DNA from 2 places in the Roseibium sp. FZY0029 genome. Region 1 is predicted to be linked to the other one. Evidence: predicted binding sites of a transcription regulator. Region 1 holds the regulator's gene; the other holds the start of a gene.

Region 1 (7,236 bases):
TGCGGGTCGGTGATGTCCGTGGAGTCGTGATAGAAGGCGGACAGCGCCCCAACCGTGCCGACCATGACGGCCATCGGGTGTGCGTCACGGCGGAAGCCGGAGAAGAACCGGTTCATCTGTTCGTGGATCATCGTGTGGTAGGTCACACGATTGACGAAGTCGTCCTTCTGGGACTTGGTCGGCAGTTCGCCGTAAAGCAGAAGATAGCAGGACTCCAGGAAATCACCGTGGTCGGCGAGCTGCTCGATCGGATAACCGCGATAGAGCAGGGTGCCTTCGTCACCATCAATATAGGTGATCTTGGATTCGCACGATGCGGTGGAAGTGAAGCCCGGGTCGTAGGTGAACATGCCAGTGTCCTTGTACAAGGACGAGATGTTCACTACCGACGGTCCGATGGATCCGTCAAGAACGTCGAATGCGTGGTCGTTACCACCGACATTGAGCTTGGCGTTGTTGTCGGCCATTCAGAAACCCCTTTACGTTAAACGGATGTGCCGTCCTGGTTTGACCCTTCTGGCGTTGGGTCCCGTTGCCGGTTGCCGGATCAGCACTGGAGAATTTTTCGCGTCTTGCGTAGCCCATTTACTGCACTGCCGCAAGCTGGCCGATATAACGCTTTGGTCAAAGACGTTTTTCGCCCGCAAGTGCGGCCGCCGGAAGCCTGGTTTTTGCCAGAAAATGCATCCGGCGGCGCTTGATCTCAGACCGCTTGATCCTGAATTCTGGCCAGGGATTCTTCCCGGCCAAGAGCAATCAGAACGTCATAGATACCGGGCGATGTGCCGCGGCCCGTCAGCGCAGCCCTCAGCGGTTGGGCTACCTTGCCGAGTTTCAATTCCTTGCCCTCCGCGTAGGCTTTTACCGCTGTTTCCAGCGGTTCTGCTGTCCAGTCAGAGACGCCCGCCACGACGGCGTGCAGATCTTTCAGAATAGCTCTGGCATCGTCGTCCAGTATTTTCTGGGCTTTTTCGTCCGTGTCGAGAGGACGTTGACGCCACAGATAAGAGGCGCTTTCCGTCAGCTCGACCAGGGTCTTTGCCCGTTCCTTCAGGCCGGGAAGCGCCGACAGAGCGGTGGCCTCGTTGTTGCTGTCGGCAAGCCAGGAAAGAACCTTATCGCCGCCTTCGGCATGTGCGAGATAAACCTTCCAATGGCTCAGCAGTTCGGCGTCCTCGGTGGCGCGCATGTAATGCCCGTTGAGGTTTTCCAGCTTCTTGAAATCGAAGCGTGCAGCCGACTGGCCGACAGCATCGAAATCAAACCACTTGATCATGTCTTCAAGAGAGATGATTTCCTCGTCGCCGTGGCTCCAGCCGAGCCGAGCCAGATAGTTTCTCATGGCCTGCGGCAGATAACCCATCTCACGATAGGCTTCCGCACCAGTGGCACCGTGCCGTTTCGACAGCTTTGCACCGTCCGGACCGTGAATGAGCGGAATATGCGCCATTGCCGGCACTTCCCAGCCAAGTGCTTGGAAGATGAGCGTCTGGCGGGCAGCGTTGGTCAGGTGATCGACACCGCGGATAATGTGGGTGATGCCCATGTCGTGATCATCCACCACAACGGCGTGCATGTAGGTCGGAGTTCCGTCGGACCGCATCAGAACGAAATCGTCGAGATCCTTGTTCGGGATCACGACGCGACCCTGAACAAGATCGTCGACAACGGTCTCGCCTTCCTGCGGTGCCTTGATGCGGATGACGGGATCGACGCCGTCAGGGGCTTCGGAGGCGTCGCGTTCGCGCCATGTGCCATCATAGCGAGGCGGTTTGCCTTCGGCTCGGGCCTTCTCGCGCATGGCGTCGAGTTCTTCCGGCGTGCAATAGCAGCGATAGGCCGTGCCGTTGGCGAGCATCTGTTCGACCACTTCCTTGTGGCGTTCAACCCGGGAAAACTGGGAGATCGGCTCTCCATCCCAGTCCAGCCCGAGCCAGGACAGGCCGTCGATCAGCGCGTCAACTGCTTCCTGTGTGGAGCGGGCCCGATCCGTATCTTCGATCCGTAGCAGCATCTTGCCGCCATGATGATGGGCGAACAGCCAGTTGAAGAGCGCGGTGCGAGCGCCGCCGATATGCAGGAACCCGGTCGGAGACGGGGCGAAGCGCGTGACGATGTTCTGTGCCATGGTGCTTTATAAAAGTCTCTGTCAGTATGACGGCGCGGAGCGCGCCGAATTGATGGCGCGGTCTTACCACAGGCTTTGGCAAGGCTAAATAGGGGCCTCTGCCCTTTCTTGGACCAAACGGGGAGCTGGGGTGACGTCACTGACCGATCCGCAGGATAGGACTGACAGCCGGTCGCGAACGGCACCTGATGATGATCAGGGGCAAGGTTCGTCCGTTGCTGATCCTTTGCCCGATGAACGTTGGAAGCGGCGCTTCGGGTTATCAGGGCACAATCCCTATGCTGGTTCGATGAAAAGTTCAGCGGCAGATCGCCTTTGGGATGCGCAAGGTCTCTTGTGGTTCGCCTTCGCGTTTGCTGCGGGAATTGGCGTTTATGTCTGGTTGCCTGAAGAGCCGTCCTGGCTTCTGATGACGGGTCTGGCGGTGTTTGCAGGCCTCGCAGTCTGGCGCGTGGGGCAAGGTGGCAAAGTGGCGGTTCCAGCCATTCTCTGCCTGGCTTTTTTCGCCGGACTGGCGACATCCAGCCTTCGGACCGCTTATGTATCAACGCCGCGCCTTGCCGAGCCGATGAACGCTGATGTATCTGGGGTTGTTGAAGAGGTGGATACCGGAGCGGCCGGTGTTCGGCTTGTGCTTGCTGTAACTGCGGTTAATGAACGTCCGGTCGAGGCGCTCGTGTTTCCGGCAAAAGTGCGCGTGCGCATTCCGGCTGATAGCGCAGTGGAGGTCGGGGACACAGTTCGTATCAATGCGCGCCTGTTTCCTCCGGCGGGTCCCGTGTTCCCGGGAGGGTATGACTATTCCTTCCGGGCCTTTTTTCAGCAAATAGGCGCGACGGGCTTCAGTTTTGGTCCGCCTCAGGTCATCAAGGTTCCAGATCAGGGGATTGGGCTTCGCCCCTCTGTTGTCATTGCCAAACTCCGAAGCAATATCGCGGAGCGGATCAAATCCAGTCTTGCCGATGGGCCCGAAACCGCATTGATCGTCGCCCTTTTGGTTGGTGACAGAAGCGGCATTGCTGAAGAGCAGGAAGAGGTATTGCGTTCGGCGGGGCTGGCTCACATCCTGGCGATTTCAGGACTGCATATGGCGCTTTTCGCCGGTGGCGCCTACGGGGCAGTTTTGTTGCTGTTATCGCTCATTCCGGTCTTGACGTTGAGATGGCCTGTTCACAAGTGGGCAGCTCTCTCAGCTCTTGGTGCGGCCGTCGTCTATCTGCTTCTGTCCGGCGGAGCGGTTGCCACACAGCGCTCTTTTTTGATGATTGCCATTGTCTTTCTCGGGGTTCTTGTCGGTCGGCGCGGTCTGACTTTGAGGAGTGTAGCGCTAGCAGGCCTCCTGCTTCTTGTGATAGCGCCTGAACGCCTGTTTTTCCCTGGCTTCCAGATGTCATTTGCCGCCGTGATCTGTCTGGTTGCCGTCTATGATTTGTGGCGGCAACGGGATCGCTTTGGATCGACCGGTGACAGAGTATCCGGATGGGGCATGGCGACATGCGTTTTTCTTGGCAAATGGGTTGCGGGTCTGCTTGTTACCGCGCTGGTCGCCGGATTGGCGACCGGCATCATCGGAGCACATCATTTCAGCCGCATTGCGCCCTATGGCGTTGTAGGCAATCTTCTGGGCATGCCAGTGTTCTCGCTGCTTGTCATGCCAATGGGTGTGATGGCGTTTGTTCTGATGCCCTTTGGACTGGCTGCGCTGCCACTGGCCGTGATGTCTATCGGCGTGTCGCTGCTTCTGAAGGTGGCTTCATTCACTGCTGCGCTGGATGCCGGAGGCGGCGCGTCGGGCAGGCTCGACGGAATGGCTGCAAGTCTACTGCTGTCGGCGCTATTTGCCGGCCTGTTGTTGCCAGGAAGAAGGCGTCTGCTCGCCGGATTTCCGCTGCTTGCGGGGCTCATGATTGTCATCACTGACCAGCCTCCGGACATCCAGATTGCCGCGAGCGGCTCTCGCATCGCCGCTCGGGATGAAACTGGGGCCTTGCGTTACGAAGCTAGAGGCCGGTCCTTTGCAACAGACCTTTGGCTTCAGTCGGAAGGCGTTCCTGATGAAGCGATTTTATCGCGTAAGATGAAATCGCCTCAGAAAATGTGTGACGATGATGGATGCGTCGTCAGGGCATACGGACCAGGGGAAAGCGAAGAGGCGCTGCAACTGGCCTTACCCTATTTGGCAATCGCCCAGCCTAAAACGTTCGAAGCATTTCAGATGGATTGCAGATACGCCGATTTGATCGTGACCGATCTAGTCGCTCCGGAAAACTGCAGCTCAGTGCTTGTTTTGGACCAGGAAACGCGGTCGGCACGCGGCGCAGTTTCGATCTGGTTGTCGGCAAGCGCTGCTCGTCGGGGGGATGATACCAATAGGCTTGGCGACCGAGAGGTACTTCCGCCTGACGGAAAGCCAAAAATCGAAAAGCTGGTGTACGCCATCCCTGACCCGCCGCGTCCCTGGCATCGGCCAGGAACGGTCACAAGAGACGGGTTACGTCAAGCCAGCCGCGCTTCATTTGCAAAAGAGCGCGTTGACGAGTGACGGGTCAGTACTGTCGAAACAGGGCAACAAGTCGGCCCTGAACTCGGACGCGGCCCGGTCCGAAGATCCGGGTTTCATAGGCGGGGTTCGCGGCTTCAAGCGCGATAGAGGCACCTTTCTTGCGCAAGCGCTTCAAGGTTGCTTCCTCATCATCGACAAGAGCGACGACAATATCTCCACTGTCGGCACTGTCGGTCCTGCGTATCAGAACGGTGTCACCATCCAGAATGCCGGCTTCGATCATGGAATCGCCGCGCACTTCCAGCGCGTAATGCTCTCCACGCCCAATCAGGTCCTGAGGCACGGTAATGGAATGGCTGTGGGTCTGAATGGCCTCGATCGGTACACCGGCGGCAATTCGGCCCATAACGGGAATTTCCGTGACACCGATAACGGGTTCCGGTGCTGCCTTCGCCGGTTCCGGTTTACCGAGCGAGCCTTCGATGACTTCTGGCGAAAAGGTGCCCCTTGGCCGAGGAGTACCCAGGCCCGGTGCGATGGAATCCGGAAGGCGAACAACCTCCATGGCTCTTGCCCGGTTCGGCAAGCGCCGGATGAAGCCGCGTTCTTCAAGGGCTGTGATCAGGCGATGAATGCCGGACTTGGAGCGCAGATCGAGCGCATCCTTCATTTCGTCGAAAGACGGCGGCACACCGGTTTCTTTCAGTCTTTCGTGAATGAACATGAGCAGTTCGTACTGCTTGCGCGTCAGCATGTAGGCGTCCCCTGACCGAGAAAACATCTGGTACAAATCAAGAACATGGTACCTGTTCTCATTGTGTTCTGCAAGGGTAAATGTTCTCTTACTGTTCTTGGTGCCTTGCTGGCGGCCACGATCAATTTTCAACTGGCCCAGGCTTATTGTCACATGTTGATCGGGTCGTAATCAGCAATTCGCAAGTGACAAGCGTGGGCGCCCCGCCGGCAATGAGAATGCCATCATGCAACCCGCCATCAAGGTCGATCGCGCGTATGGGCACTTGGAGCTCCTGAGTTGCTCTTGCCCCGCCACCTGGGGAAAGCAATATTTCGGAAATCAGGCCCGTCATCGCGTCGGCATCGCGAAACGCCGCTCCGGCAAGGCTGCCAAGGCCCTAGACTTCGTAGGAGGATGAATCCAACAGAAGAGCAAGTTCGTGGATGCTGTTTGTCAGATCGGCAAACGGAGCCGGCGTCGTAATGAGAGCGTTGTTTCGAAGCGGTCTGGAGAGGGGTCCGGCCTGCTGTAAGCGGAACAACGTGAATTCGGTTTCCGGGTCCAACGAAGCCACAAATGCCGCGCCTTTGAGACCGTGGCCCCTGATGATGCCTGCGTGCGCTATCTGAAGCGTGTGAGGCAGCGGGTGACCGAGACGTTCTCTGCCACTCTCGTGCCAGTAGGCGTATATATGCGCAAACCAGTCGCCGTCCTTCCTGCCTAGAATTGCGACCGCTGTTTCGAGAGTAGAGCCCTTGGAGGAATGCGTGTCGCTGTACTACGCTGCGTGGCGGTCATCGATCGCACAGGCTGGCATTACGAAGTCGAATGGCCCAAGTGTCAGACCGGAAAGATCCCGCACCGCCGGACTCAGCTCATGCTGTTTGGCGTAGCGACCCAAGACCTCCAAAAGAGGCGCGGGCTCCGTGATGTCTATCTTTAGAGGTTCCGCCCGGCATCTGGCATAGGGCCGCCGATTTTCGGCGGCGGGACCAGGATGCCGGATGTCGGCAAGTGTCCTGGGCGGTGGCCGTCTCACAGTAAGCCCTGCTCCGTCAGATGCTCTCGCACCAGTTTCTTCGTGATCTTGCCGTAGGCGCTGGTCGGCATCGCCGGAATAAAGAGGTAGCGTGCCGGCAATTTGTAACGGGCGATCTTGCCGTCGAGATAGTCCGTCAAAGCCTGAGGGTCGGGGGACTTGCCCGGGGCCGCCACGCAAACGGCAAGTCCGACTTCGCCCCATTGCCTGTCAGGAATGCCTAGAATTGCGACCTCGGAGATATCCGGATGTGTGAGCAGGACTTCCTCGACTTCTTTCGGATAGACGTTGGAGCCACCCGAAATATACATGTCCGAGGCTCGGCCGGTCAGGAAGAGGTAGCGCTGTTCATCCATGTGACCGATGTCGCCCGTCCGGAACCAGCCATTTCTGAACGACTTTTTGTTGGCTTCATCGTCCTCCAGGTATCCCGCGCAGACAGCTGCGCCAATAACGCAGACTTCACCTGTTTCATTGGGCGGCAGAAGATTGCCGTGTTCGTCCTGGATCGAGACCTCGATGCCGGTGCGCTCCGTGCCGCAGGTGCCGCTGCGTGTCTCGGGACCATCCTCCAGAAAATGATCCTGGGGCCGCAGCACCGTGATGTTTCCGGTGACCTCGCCAAGCCCGTAGTATTGAACCAGAACGTGCCCCAGTTTCTGCAGCGCCAGTTTCTGGTCCTCCCGGTACATGGGAGCCCCCGCATAGATGAGGTGTCGCAGGCTTGAGTGATCGAACCGGTCGACCGCAGGATCTTCCACCAGGCGTTTGACGATTGTTGGCACAGTGAAAATATTGCTGACCTTGTGTTTTTCGATCAGCTCGAAAGC
Region 2 (7,236 bases), 290 kb from region 1:
GACCGGCGACGGTTGTTGGACGGCTTTGTCTCGGTGGCTTCGTTGTCGTTGCTCGAACGCGCGTTGCGGGAAGGCTTGCCAGCCTTGCGACGAGCCTTGCGCTCTTGAGCCGCAGCTTCGAAATCGATCGCGTCTCCCAACCAGTCGATATTTTTCTTGATCAACGCCTGAATGGCATCAAGATATTTCTGGTCTTCTCCGGTAACCAGAGTAAAGGCAGTGCCCTTGCGCCCGGCGCGACCGGTGCGGCCGATACGATGCACATAGTCTTCGGCGTTACTCGGGACGTCGAAATTGAAGACGTGGCTTACTTCAGGAATGTCAAGGCCACGGGCCGCGACATCGCTTGCCACCAGCAACTTGATCGTTCCCTTCCGGAAATTGTCCAGCATCATCATGCGTGTACGCTGGTCCATGTCTCCATGGAGGGCTCCAACGTTATACTCATGACGTTCCAGTGACCGGTAAACGGTCGTCACGTCCCGCTTGCGGTTGCAGAATACGATGGCATTCTGAAGATCTTCAGCGCCTTCAAGCAGTTCTCGCAGCGAAGCACGCTTTTCGTAATCCTTGGACTCGGTAGCCTTCAGAAACTGCGCGACGTTTTCTGCCGTCGATGAGGTCGGCGCGACTTCGATGCGGGCCGGGTTCTGAAGGAATGTTTCCGTCAGGCGTTGGATTTCCGGAGGCATCGTTGCCGAGAAGAACAGGGTCTGGCGGGTGAACGGGATCAGTTTGCAGATCCGTTCGATATCCGGAATGAACCCCATGTCGAGCATCCGGTCGGCTTCATCGATGACGAGGATTTCGACACCTTGAAGCAGAAGCTTGCCGCGTTCGAAATGGTCGAGCAGACGGCCTGGTGTAGCGATCAGCACATCGGTGCCCCGGTCCAGTTTCTTGTCCTGTTCGGAAAAGGAAACGCCACCGATCAACAAAGCAATGTTGAGCTTGTGATTGGTGCCGTATCTGGAGAAGTTCTCTTCTACCTGCGCTGCGAGTTCGCGCGTCGGTTCGAGAATAAGCGTACGCGGCATGCGTGCCCTGGCGCGGCCCTTTTCGAGCAGCGTCAACATGGGCAGTGTGAAACTCGCGGTCTTGCCGGTTCCGGTCTGGGCGATGCCAAGAATGTCGCGGCGCTCAAGCACCTGCGGAATGGCTCCCGACTGGATTGCCGTGGGTTCTTTATAACCCGCTGCTTCAACTGCAGCGAGGACCTTCTCGCTAAGACCGAGAGTATTAAATGCCATGGAGCGTTTTGCCCGAATGTTGTGATTGTTAATCGGCGGCGCCGTGGGAACCGCCGGTGCCAATGTGCGCACACCCTACATTCATGCGCTCAGGTGTCAATGCACTTGAGAGGTAAAATTTCAAGAAAATAGAGTAATTCCGGGTACGATTTGCCATCTCAGTTAATAGTGCAACCAAGTTGGATCATGAAATCGGCTGCAACATCAGTATGCGTTGCCCAAAAAGATGGCGTGACCAAAGGTGTCTGTTTCCGAAAAGTTCGCGTTAACCGGTATTCGATACGTAAAATTGCGCAGCGTCAGGCAGAAAGAGCCGCCGGTTTGTAGAACAGGTCGTAATCCGTCTTGTAGCGGCGCCGGAGCTGCTGAACCAGCCGGTCTTCGGTGAACGACAGCAGCGTTTCCCGCGAAACGAAATTACCCACGTGATACGAGACCCGGTCTTTTGAACGAAGTCTGAGAGAACTCTCGGAGAGAAACTTTGCGAAGGACCGATCGAAATCTTCTAGCTGCAGAACCAGATCGGCTGTCAGCATGCCTTTGTAGGTGAGCGTGGCAGTCTGGCTACGGAAGAGATTGTCCGCTTCCAGGTCGGAAATCGAGGCAACATGGGACACGAATTGCTGTGGTGTCATGTCCTGACTGAACTGCCGTTCTTCGTAATAGGCAGGAAGGGGATCGGAACTCAGAATGACCTTCTCGTAACAATAGGCAAGCCGGTGCATGGGGTTCTGAACCCAGGCGGCAACTTTCATGTCGGGATGGCGGCGCTTGAGTTCCCGTGCCGTCAACAACTCGACATTTCCATGAAAAAGCAGCCGTTCGGTCGCGGCCGCCTTGAGATCAATTCCGGAAAGAGCCGTGAGCTTGTCGGTGCCGGCAAGGCGATGAAGAACCGGACGCAACAACTGAAATGCCGGCTCCGCAATACGAGCGAAGGCAATTTTATGCTTTGGAAAAGCCAGGAAGACATGATTTCGCAATGGGCGAAGCCGTCTATCCAATATCGAATACATCCGGTTTAACATGCTACTTTTCCGACCGGTCAAATAGGCCATGCGGGCAAAACTAATTACACCCGATCCGCCTCCTCAAAAAAAGATTTAGATCAAACTACCCACTGTTGCGTCTAAATATCAAGATCTTCTGCGAATTCAGCGTTGTCTTGAATGAAACGGAAGCGCGCTTCCGGCTTGTTACCCATGAGGCGCTCAACAGTGTCGTTTGTATCCGACACCGCCTCTTCTTCGACAACGACCCTCAGCATTGTGCGCTTGGACGGATCCATTGTCGTTTCTTTCAACTGGGCAGGCAGCATTTCACCCAAGCCCTTGAACCGACCAATCTCCACCTTGGACTTGCCCTTGAAGACGGTCTCCATCAGTTCGTCTTTATGAGCATCGTCGCGTGCATAAAGGGTCTTGCCCCCCTGGCTAAGACGATAGAGGGGAGGGACGGCCAGGAAGAGATGGCCGCCGCGGATCAGCTCGGGCATTTCCCGGTAAAAGAAGGTAATCAAGAGTGAAGCAATGTGGGCGCCGTCGACGTCGGCATCCGTCATGATGACGATCTTTTCGTAGCGCAGGTCGCTTTCCCGGTATTGCGAGCGGGTGCCGCAGCCTAGAGCCTGAATGAGGTCGGCAAGCTGCTGGTTGGCGACGAGCTTGTCTCGTCCGGCATTGGCAACGTTGAGGATCTTGCCGCGCAAGGGCAGGACAGCCTGGTTGGACCGGTTACGCGCCTGTTTGGCAGAGCCACCTGCCGAGTCGCCCTCCACGATAAAGAGCTCGGTTCCATCCGACTGGTTCGCCGAACAGTCGGCAAGCTTGCCGGGAAGACGCAGCTTGCGCACGGCTGTCTTGCGGGCAACGTCCTTTTCCTGGCGGCGGCGCAAGCGCTCGTCGGCGCGGTCTATCACCCATTCCAGAAGCTTGTTTGCCTGGTTGGGGGAAGCCGTCAACCAATGATCGAACGCATCTCGGACGGCCGTTTCCGTAATGCGGGTGGCTTCGTTGGTCGCCAGCTTGTCCTTGGTCTGGCCTACAAACTCGGGCTCGCGAATGAAGACCGACAGCATCCCGCCGGCGGATGTCATCACATCGTCGCCGGTGATGATGGAGGCCTTCTTGTTGTTTGTCAGCTCGCCATATGCCTTCAGGCCGCGCAGCAGCGCGTAACGGAAACCCGCTTCGTGCGTTCCGCCTTCCGGTGTCGGCACGGTGTTACAGTAGGAATTGACGAAGCCGTCGCCGGCATACCAGCTGACGGCCCATTCGACGGAGCCGTGTTTGCCGGCATTGTCGGTGCGGCCGAAAAAGACATCGTCAACGACGCGGCGTTCCTTGGACAGTCGCTCGTTGAGGAAGTCGCGAAGGCCGCCTGGAAAGTGGAAAACGGCCTCGGCCGGTGTTTCGTCCTTTTCCGACAACAGTTCAGGATCGCAGTGCCAGCGGATCTCGACCCCGCCGAAGAGATAGGCCTTCGACCGGGCCATTTTCAAAAGACGACCGGGTGTGAACTTGGCGCCTTTGCCGAAAATCTGCTCGTCCGGCTTGAAACTGACCTGGGTGCCGCGCCTGTTCTGCGTGTCGCCGACATGTTCCAGCGGTCCTTGAGCATGACCACGGCGGAAGATCTGGCGATACAGCTTCCGGCTGCGTGCGACCTCGACGATCAGCACTTCAGAAAGCGCATTGACCACTGAAATGCCGACGCCGTGCAGGCCACCGGAGGTTTCATAGACCTTGCTGTCGAACTTTCCGCCCGCGTGAAGCGTTGTCATGATCACTTCAAGCGCGGACTTGTCCTTGAACTTGGGGTGGGGGTCGACAGGTATGCCGCGACCATTGTCGGTAATCGTCAGGTAGCCATCAGCGGAAAGCGAAACGTCGATCCAGGTCGCATGACCGGCAACCGCCTCGTCCATGGAGTTGTCGATCACCTCGGCAAAGAGATGGTGTAGCGCCTTTTCATCCGTGCCGCCGATATACATGCCTGGCCGGCGCCGGACTGGCTCGAGCCCTTCAAGAACCTCGATGTCGGCAGCGGAATAATCGTCGCTGACCGCGACGGGCGCAACGGGACGCGGCTTTTGCGGAGCAGGGGCGGGCTCGTCACGTGTCATCGGGGCAGCGACCGCCGCGTTGCCTGCAAACAGATCGTCTTTTGCGCTCATTCCGTATCGCCTGATGGGTCTTGGGTCACAGTTTTCACTAACTCAGCGCCGTTACCTACACCGAATCATGCCTCAGTTTGAAGGACAAACATAGAACGGCAAAGGTAATTGGCCAAAAGCCCCCGTTTTCAACAGCCCTCATGGCTGAAAAGCCTTTCTGGCAACACATCATCAACCCGCCTGTGATGAAATACAGGCCTTGAATGGGAGGTGTGGCCACGAAATGTGCCAATTCCGCAACAGTTGCTGACAGAGTCGCTGGCCGGGTCCCGGTTTGCCTCAGTTGCCCCTGTTCGGCCATGTTTGCCCGTCACCCGTTGCGCTAATGTTTGAGACGCCCCGACAGGAAGGCAGCTTCCCTAGCGGGACACCGTCCGGACATAAGAATCAGGAAATTGTCTTAATTCGGCGCCGTATGGCCCAACTTAGGACGAAATGATCGGCCAGTTTAGGCCATTCCGAAACAGTGGATCCTGTGAGCGCGAGCTTCAGGATCGAAGAGACAGCAAATGCGCTTGGCGCGGACAAAAAACAAGAGCGTCCGTCGGGTACCTGTTTCGTTGCCGACGGATAATAGTGTGACTGGGATGCCTAAGAACAGCACAAAGCTTCAACGCATCGGAAAAGCCGGAACCGTGCTCGGTGCGTTGATCCTGATCGGATTGACCGGTCCTGTGGCCGCCTTTGACGGGCAGCCGGCGCCAGCCCGTGCGATTGGACCGACAGACCTTTCCCCGTCTGAAGCCCTGCGGGCAGGGGCCCGTCAATATTATGCCGGCGACAAGGCCGGAGCTCTCGGTTCGCTGCAATATGCCGCCGAAAACGGTCAGCCGATGGCCGCCTGGAAGTTGGGGGAGATGTATGCCTCCGGCGATGGCGTCAAGGAAGACGACCTCAAGGCTTTCGAATATTACAGCCAGATCGTCCGTGAACACGGTGAAGATCGTCCGGATGCACCCGACGCCCCCTTTGTTTCAAGTGCGTTTGTCGCCCTCGGGTCTTATTACCTGAACGGCATAGAAGGCGCTGTACCCAAGAATGAGTCTCGCGCCCGGCAGATTTTCACGCATGCCGCCTCCTATTTCGGCGATGCCGATGCGCAATACGAGCTTGGCCGCATGTACCAGGAAAACAACGGGCGAATGGCTGTTCGCTGGTACAATCTGGCTGCGCTGAAGGGGCATGTCGGGGCCCAGGCCCGGCTTGGTGAAACGCTTTATGCACTCGGAACATCCGACAAGAAAAAAGCGCGTGGCCTGATGTGGATGACAGTTGCGCGGGAACAGGCAAAAGGAACGGATGCGAATTGGATCCATTCCATGCATGAACAGTATTTCGCGGTTTCGCCCGAGCCTGTCAGGCAGATGGCAAGATCCATGGCTGACGGCTGGTTGAAGCAGAACCGTCCGGACATGCTCACCGCACAGCAACTGCCCGCACAATAACCCTCCAAGTGGACTAACCTGGTCCGATTGGAAAGGTGGCGCTTGTTCGGCGCCTCTCACTGGCAGCGAATTGCCAAGCATGCCGCGTAAGGTACGCCGTTTGGCTTCCCTATAGCTGCATGAAACCCAAATTGGGGTCTTAGAGCGTCGCTCTCGCCCACAACGTTTGCTGGATGTTTCCGGAATTGCGGGTGTCGAGGCTGTCGGATGCCGGGCTCTGGTTCTGCGTAAGTGGGCAAGGGGCGTTGCTGATCTGCCACGAGGTGTTGTTCAGCACCATCTCGCAGGTTGCCATCCGCAACCCCGTCGGGCTTTTCAGGCAAATGGATTCACCGATGCCGTATTTTTCACCCTTGTAGCGACAGGTGCAGGAGACATCCTGAGCCATTGCGCTCGCACCGAAACCCAGAGCTTCTACGAAAATCAAACCGGAAAAAACACAGGTGGCGAAGATCGACATACCCCTGCCGGCGACCTTTGTCGTCGCCGGTAAGTGTTGTCCGCATGTCGCCGTCGCGGAAATTGGTCGGCCGAGCGTTATCCCATGATGACAAAAAGCTTACCATGACATCAGCCGACTGCAAGCCTGGTTTTCGCGTTTTGGCAGCATGGACGTGCAAACGCAATCGGTGGCCTTTGCATATTGAGGTCGTAATCAGTCTCAGGCGGCGAGTTTGACCCACACCGGTACGTGGTCCGACGGCTTCTCCCAACCGCGCACATGCTTGTCGATACCGCAGCCGGAGAAACGATCCGTAGCCTGTGGCGACATCAATATGTGATCAATGCGAATGCCGTTGTTCTTCTGCCAGGCACCGGCCTGATAATCCCAGAAAGTGAATGTTTCTGAAGCTTCTGTGCAGGAACGGACGGCTTCGGTGAGACCGAGGTGTGTGAGGGCGCGAAACCGCTGACGGCTTTCTGGTTGAAAGAGCGCGTCTTCCAGCCAGTTTTGAGGGTTCTTGGCGTCAATCGGATCGGGAATGACGTTGTAGTCGCCAAGAAGAAGGAACGGCGTCTCTTCCTCAAGACGCTTTTGTGCATGCGCTATCAGCCGGTCCATCCACTCGAGCTTGTAGGGAAATTTCTCCGTTTTGAGCGGATTGCCGTTCGGAAGATAGAGGCAACCGATTCGAACAGGGCCTTTTTCCGTCGCCAGACTGGCTTCGATGTACCGGGCCTGTTCGTCCGCTTCGTTCCCCGGCAAACCGCGCTGAATTTCGTCTAGCGGGGTCTTGGACAGAAGCGCAACACCGTTGAAGCCCTTTTGCCCGTGCGTCTCGACAGCGTAGCCGAGGTCTTCGAACGGCTGACGAGGAAAGTTCTCATCGACGGATTTGATTTCCTGAAGGCAGGCAACGTCCGG

Evidence for each region. The regulator LexA, encoded in region 1, represses DNA repair genes until DNA is damaged. The targets are predictions, from matches to a motif close to TGTTCNNNNTGTGTTCNG.
Region 2: parE (DNA topoisomerase IV subunit B) is a predicted target of LexA. The motif match lies at 4,506-4,523, and genes of this name have one in related genera.

The regions. Positions count from the first base shown of each region.
Region 1 covers NZ_JAZDVZ010000005.1:238,833-246,068, forward strand. The annotation lists gene gltA (citrate synthase) at 1-467, opposite strand, end outside; gene gltX (glutamate--tRNA ligase) at 704-2,128, opposite strand; gene V1T76_RS15875 (ComEC/Rec2 family competence protein) at 2,259-4,670, shown strand; gene lexA (transcriptional repressor LexA) at 4,675-5,385, opposite strand; gene V1T76_RS15885 (acyl-CoA synthetase) at 6,403-7,236, opposite strand, start outside.
Region 2 covers NZ_JAZDVZ010000005.1:530,297-537,532, reverse strand. The annotation lists gene V1T76_RS17210 (DEAD/DEAH box helicase) at 1-1,250, opposite strand, end outside; gene V1T76_RS17205 (sulfotransferase family 2 domain-containing protein) at 1,550-2,266, opposite strand; gene parE (DNA topoisomerase IV subunit B) at 2,380-4,425, opposite strand; gene V1T76_RS17195 (tetratricopeptide repeat protein) at 5,013-5,870, shown strand; gene V1T76_RS17190 (hypothetical protein) at 6,010-6,330, opposite strand; gene xth (exodeoxyribonuclease III) at 6,532-7,236, opposite strand, start outside.